DNA from 3 places in the Brenneria goodwinii genome. Region 3 is predicted to be linked to each of the others. Evidence: predicted binding sites of a transcription regulator. Region 3 holds the regulator's gene; each other region holds the start of a gene.
The links. The regulator Fur, encoded in region 3, represses iron uptake genes when iron is present. The targets are predictions, from matches to a motif close to ATAATAATGAGAACNACTATCAA.
Positions count from the first base shown of each region.

Region 1: the regulator Fur is predicted to act here: its motif matches at 1,464-1,486, upstream of ACN28R_RS14600 (Nramp family divalent metal transporter).
Region 2: the regulator Fur is predicted to act here: its motif matches at 1,258-1,280, upstream of ACN28R_RS16845 (TonB-dependent hemoglobin/transferrin/lactoferrin family receptor).

Region 1 covers NZ_CP014137.1:3,291,685-3,293,959, forward strand. The annotation lists gene ACN28R_RS14595 (2-hydroxymuconate tautomerase family protein) at 1-145, shown strand, start outside; gene ACN28R_RS14600 (Nramp family divalent metal transporter) at 188-1,426, opposite strand; gene grpE (nucleotide exchange factor GrpE) at 1,908-2,275, opposite strand, start outside.
Region 2 covers NZ_CP014137.1:3,792,878-3,795,152, forward strand. The annotation lists gene parC (DNA topoisomerase IV subunit A) at 1-907, opposite strand, end outside; gene ACN28R_RS16845 (TonB-dependent hemoglobin/transferrin/lactoferrin family receptor) at 1,382-2,275, shown strand, end outside.
Region 3 covers NZ_CP014137.1:2,747,369-2,749,643, reverse strand. The annotation lists gene glnS (glutamine--tRNA ligase) at 1-777, shown strand, start outside; gene fur (ferric iron uptake transcriptional regulator) at 845-1,294, opposite strand; gene fldA (flavodoxin FldA) at 1,622-2,149, opposite strand.

The DNA.
Region 1 (2,275 bases), 540 kb from region 3:
GTTAATGGAAGGCGCAACGCAGCTTTTGGTGGATGTGTTGAACAAAAATCCCAAGACCACTATCGTGGTCATAGAGGAAGTTGACACAGACAATTGGGGAATTGGCGGCATCCCGGTCACCGAGTTGAGAAAGGCTAGCAGTTAGCCCGACTAGCGGCGCAGCAGACGTGGCGCCGTTCATCCTGTTCTATTTGCCCAGCGCGCTGCCGATTAGCAGGTAAAGGTTCAGCGAAATCACCAGCACCACAATCACTTTCCCGGCATTTTGCACCAACCGGCTGTTTACCAAGTTCCCCATTAATTCCCGATTGCCGGTAAATGCCAGCAAAGGAATCAACGCCAGCGCGATGCCGAAACTCAGGATAACCTGGCTAACCACCAATACCCGAGTCGGATCCATTCCCGACAGAATGACGATAAATGATGGCAACATGGTGACGGTTCGGCGCACCCACAGCGGAATATGAAAACGAACGAAACCTTGCATGACAACCTGCCCGGCCAAGGTACCGACAACGGTCGAAGAAAGCCCGGCCACCACCAGGCTCAGGCCGAAAATAGTCGCCGCCGCTTTTCCCAGCAGAGGTTCAAGCGTCAAATAAGCGCGATCCAGATCGACAATATTTTGATTACCGCTGTAATGAAAAGCCGCGGCGGCGGTCGCCATCATCGCCAGGTTTACAAACCCGGCGATAGTCATGGCGATAGCGACATCGACTTTCGTCGCGGAATAACGTTCGGCGCGCGAGTGCCCGCCCTCATGTTGCGTAAGGGATGAATGCAGGTAAATCACATGCGGCATAATGGTGGCCCCCAGCACGCCCGCCGCCAGAAAAACCGCCTCGGAAGTCGGCAGACTGGGAATAACGATCCCTTTGGTCAGGGCGGCCAGTTCAGGCCGTGAGAACACCAGTTCGACAATGTAAGCCGCGGCGACAAACAGCAATAACCCGCCAATCACCATTTCCAACGGCTTCTGTCCGCGCCGTTGCAGCATCAAAATCAGAAAGGTGGCGATACCGGTGAGAATGGCGCCTTCCAGCAAAGATACGCCTAACAGCAGTTTGAAACCGATGGCGGCGCCGATGAATTCAGCCAGATCGGTCGCCATCGCGATGATCTCGGCCTGCACCCAATAGGCCCAGACGGCGGGCCGCGGAAAACGATCGCGGATCAGTTCAGCCAGGTTTTTACCGGTGGCGATGCCCAACTTGGCCGACAGCAGCTGTATCAACATCGCCATGATATTGGCCCACACCACGACCCACAGCAGGGTATAGCCATAGGCGGCGCCAGACTGAATATTGGTCGCGAAGTTGCCTGGATCGATGTAACCGATCGCCGCAATAAACGCAGGCCCCATCAAAGAAAGTTTAATTTTTCTTGATGTTCGGCTTGCTGACTCGGCGACGCGACTACTCGGCATAGTATGACCCTTCTAACTCTGTTGTTTTATCACTCTCACAGAATTGATAATGATTATCAAGTGCATTTAGAATGGCGACACCAATTCTTTTGATAGGTAATGGTGATGATGATCGATAAAAACAATAAAAAACACTCTTTTAATAAAAAAATATTAACAAAATATAAACAAAAAACCCATGCCGAAGCATGGGTTCAGACTGCCGACAAAGGGCTCTCAAACAATAGCGGATCGTAGGAAAGAGCGGCTCTCCTGCACCGAGCCGCCAGCAGATCCCCGCCTGCTGCCGCAGATACCGTGTTGAACATCGGTCGTCAAGCCGCTTTCTTCCGGCGGACTCTCACTCTCGTCGTTCCCGCGCAGGCGGGAATCAGCCGATGAATGTTTACGGTTCAGTGGCGGATCCCCGCCTACTACTGCGGGGATGACGGAGGGCAACGATCACGGGGACGACGTATATGATGCGCCGTCTACCCGCTCATCAGGCCTTCGCTTTAGATACCGCCACCATCGCCGGGCGCAGTAGACGTCCATTAAGCGTGTAGCCTTTCTGCATCACCATCATGACGTGATTTGGCTGATGGTCGTCGGACTCCAGCATGGTCATTGCCTGATGGACTTCGGGATTAAAGGGAACATTCACATCCTCAATCACCTCAATGCCGAACTTATGTACGGCATCCAGCAACGATTTCAGCGTCAGCTCAATACCTTCAACCATGGGAGCCAGCGCTTCGTTGGATTTGTCAGCCAAATCCAGAGCGCGTTCCAGGTTGTCGATGACCGGTAACATTTCGCTGGCGAATTTTTCCACCGCGAATTTATGCGCCTTCTCAACATCCATTTCCG
Region 2 (2,275 bases), 1.0 Mb from region 3:
GCACTAGACGCGTGGGGTTTTCGTGGTCCGATTCATCGCGCAGATCTTCAATCATCGGCAGCTTTTTAGCGCGCATCTGGCTGGCTATCTGCTCCAGCACCTTGGCGCCCGAAACCTGATGCGGCAGCGCGGTAATCACCACTTCGCCATCTTCTTTTTTCCAGATGGCGCGCATACGCACCGAACCGCGCCCGTTCTGGTAAATTTTGCGCACTTCATTACGCGGGGTAATGATTTCCGCTTCCGTCGGGAAATCCGGCCCCTGAACGTGCTGCAATAAATCTTCCAGCGAAGCGCCGGGTTTATCAATCAGCGCGACGGCCGCCGCAGCGACCTCGCGGATATTGTGCGGCGGGATGTCCGTCGCCATACCTACGGCGATCCCGGTGGTGCCGTTAAGCAGAATGTTCGGCAGACGGGCAGGCAGCATTTTCGGCTCCTGCATCGTTCCGTCAAAGTTCGGCACAGTGTCAACCGTGCCCTGTCCCAGTTCGCCGAGCAGGGTTTCCGCGTATTTGGACAAGCGGGATTCGGTATAACGCATGGCGGCGAATGACTTCGGATCGTCCGGCGCCCCCCAGTTCCCCTGACCATCCACCAGCGGATAGCGATAGGAGAAGGGCTGGGCCATTAATACCATCGCCTCGTAACAGGCGCTGTCGCCATGCGGATGATATTTACCCAATACGTCGCCGACGGTACGGGCGGATTTTTTGAATTTGGCGCTGGCGTTCAGGCCCAGCTCCGACATGGCGTAAATGATACGCCGCTGTACCGGCTTCAGGCCATCGCCGATAAACGGCAATGCCCGATCCATGATGACGTACATGGAATAATTCAGGTACGCATTTTCAGTAAACGTGTGCAGCGCCAGGCTTTCTGCGCCGTCATGCGTCATCTCACTCATTTATCTCGTTTCCTCACATCGCAGCGCGATTAGAACGCTTTCCGACACGCTTGTTTGGCGGGAATAGTACCTTATCCGGCGGGCTTCTGTCACAGAGAACAAGGGCTGGCGACCTTAACGGCCGCCGGCGATGCGGCACCGCCGCCCGAGATTCATGTCGGTAAGCCGTTTTCAGGGCATCGGCCTGTGTTTGCGCGGCGGTCAAAGCGATCTCTCATGCCTCTCGCCCTTTTCCTTCTCCAAATAGTTGACCATTCCGCCTAACGACAAATAATGACATCCAGAAGACACTTTTATTAAGAGTTTTTAATAAAACCACAATTGAAAAGACGAATGATAACTCTTAATGTTTGTTAATAATTCTCATTACGGTATTTCTGTGTTGTTACCAAACCCTGGCTTCATTTCTGCCGAAGTCTATTGCCCGCGTTACCATGCCTGGTCGCTGGAGTCGTCTATCAATAGAGTATCACTATGTTAATCAATAAGAATCTCAGAAAAATCATGCTCACCGGGATGTTGGCCGGCACGGCATTCAACAGCGCTGCCGCCGATAGCCAAACATCCACGCAAACCAATGCGGCCAGCGAATCTGAACACTCTGGCGATGTGATGACGGTTTATTCTCCCAAAGTTGAGAAAGAAGCCGGCACCAAAGTCACCATTACCGCCGACGACATGCAGAAAAATGGCGTCAACGATTTCAGCAATGTGATGCGCTATCAGCCGCTGATCAGCGCCAACGGCTCCGCCGGCGGCACCAGTTCCGGCAAAAGCGCCTATGACCGTGGCGGTTCCACCGGTTACAATATTCGCGGTCTGGACGCTAACCGAGTTTCCATTGATATTGACGGCGTTGAACTGCCCGCAGCCACCGACCGCGCCATCTCACAGACCAGCGGTCGCAGCCAACTGGGTACCTACGGCATCGGTCGCGGCGACTATCTCGACCCGTACATGTACGGCTCGGTGGATATCGAATCCGGCGCCACCGCTGTATCCAATCCCAATAGCGCGCTGGGCGGTTCGGTTTCCTTTACGCCGAAATCCGCCAACGATTATCTGAACGCCGACAAAAATACCTATTTCGGCTACCAGAGCGACTATGATTCCTCCAACCGTAGCTGGCACAACGGCATTACCGCCGCCGCCGGCGACGACTATCTGCGCGGCGTAATCGTAGTCAGCCGCCGCGACGGCAATGAAACCGAAAACCACAGCGACGCCACCGTTGACAGTAACCCGGCCAACTGGCATTCCGATGCGATACTGGCATCCGGTATCTGGCAGGCTACAGAAAACCATCAGTTGACCGGCACGCTAGACTACTATCACAAAACCAACCATACTCACTTCCCTACCTGGACT
Region 3 (2,275 bases):
TCCGGCTTGCGCCGCCGTGGCTACAGCGCCGCGTCTATCCGTGAGTTTTGTTACCGCATCGGGGTAACCAAGCAGGATAACAACGTTGAAATGGCGGCGCTGGAGTCCTGCGTACGCGACGATCTGAATGAAAATGCGCCGCGCGCCATGGCGGTGCTCGATCCGGTAAAACTGGTAATTGAAAACCTTCCTTTAGGTCATGAAGAGTGGGTTACGATGCCAAACCATCCGAATAAACCGGAAATGGGCACGCGTCAGGTGGCGTTCAGCCGTGAAGTTTATATCGATCGCGCTGATTTTCGTGAGTCGGCCAATAAGCAATACAAGCGTCTGGTGTTGGGTAAGGAAGTTCGTCTGCGTAATGCCTATGTGATTAAGGCGGAACATATTGATAAAGACGATCAGGACAATATCACAACCATCTACTGTAGCTATGATCCGGATACTTTAAGTAAAGATCCGGCCGATGGCCGTAAAGTAAAAGGCGTTATTCACTGGGTGTCCGTGACGCACGGCCTGCCGGCGGAGTTCCGTCTGTATGATCGTTTGTTCGGCGTTGCCAACCCCGGGGCGGCGGACGATTTCCTGTCGACCATCAATCCGGAATCACTGAAAGTGACCCATGGCTTCGTTGAAGCAAGTCTGGCGCAGGCTGAAGCGGAAAAAGCGTATCAGTTTGAGCGTGAAGGCTATTTCTGTGCCGATCGCGTTTATTCCAGTCCACAGCATCTGGTATTTAACCGTACGGTGGGCTTGCGGGACACCTGGGTAGGATAAGCGTAGGGGTTTGTGCAGGTAAAAGAAAAATAAAACCGCCTCGGCGGTTTTATTTTATGCGGTAGATTTATCTTTTTGCGTCGTGCAGGGTTTCGTCTTCACGGCAATCCCCTCCACTACAATGGCCATACAGATACAAACTGTGGTTGGTCAGTTTGATGTTGTGTCTTTCCGCGATTTCGCGCTGGCGTGCTTCGATATACTCATCACGGAACTCAATGACTTTGCCACAATCCAGGCAAATCAGATGGTCATGATGATGTTGTTGTGTCAGTTCGAAAACTGATTTTCCGCCTTCAAAATTGTGGCGGGTAACGATACCAGCATCATCAAACTGATTCAGTACGCGGTAGACGGTCGCCAAACCAATCTCTTCGCCCATATCAATCAGTTTCTTATATAAATCTTCCGCACTGACGTGGTGGCACTCCGGGTCCTGCAATACTTCCAGAATTTTTAGTCTTGGAAGAGTGACTTTCAGGCCGGCCTTCTTTAATGCGGTGTTATTGTCAGTCATGCGGATTTAGTCCTGTTGCTTACTTATCAATGGAGGCTATCTAGCCTATGACATCGGTCGGCTCAAAAATGCAATAGCGTCTCAATTATAGAACCGTGCATACAAAATGAAAACAATGAAATGTTAACAATATTATTTCCACACACAATATGGATGTACCATGCAATCCATTGTTGGTAGTGGGGTACACCAAAACGAATGCACATAACCGATGTGGGTATTGTACATACTTATAGGAAGAAGTTAGAAAAATGTATCAATCTTTACGAGAGGTTTTTTCTATTAATCCGGCTCTGACAGGAACACTATCAGAGCCGGAAAATCGTCTTAGCCGACCAGTTCTTTCAGATTCAGCTCTTCGCTGATCTGTTTCACCCAGGCGGTGACACGCTCATTGGTCAGTTCGGGCTGACGATCTTCGTCGATGGTCAAACCAACGAAGTGCTTATCATCAACCAGACCTTTAGAGGCTTCAAAGTAATATCCTTCCGTCGGCCAATGTCCGACGATAGTCGCCCCGCGCGGTTCAATAATATCGCGGATGGTGCCCATCGCGTCACAGAAGTACTCGGCATAGTCTTCCTGATCGCCGCAGCCAAACAGGGCAACCAGTTTGCCGGTAAAGTCTATTTCTTCCAGCGTAGGGAAAAAGTCATCCCAGTCGCATTGGGCCTCCCCGTAGTACCAGGTCGGGATACCCAACAGCAAAATATCGAAAGCTTCAAGATCTTCTTTACTGCTTTTGGCGATGTCATGAACTTCGGCAACGTCTGGTCCCAGTTGTTGCTGGATGGTCTTGGCAATGTTCTCGGTATTGCCGGTGTCACTGCCAAAGAAAATTCCTATGAGTGCCATGAATTGAATAACCTCTTGATTCTTAATGATATGGAGCAGTCTTTTACCCACTTATCGGCTAATAATAACAGACACGCACTGCATGAGAAACTCGTATCGGTAAGGATAAGTAAATCGCGGCATGAA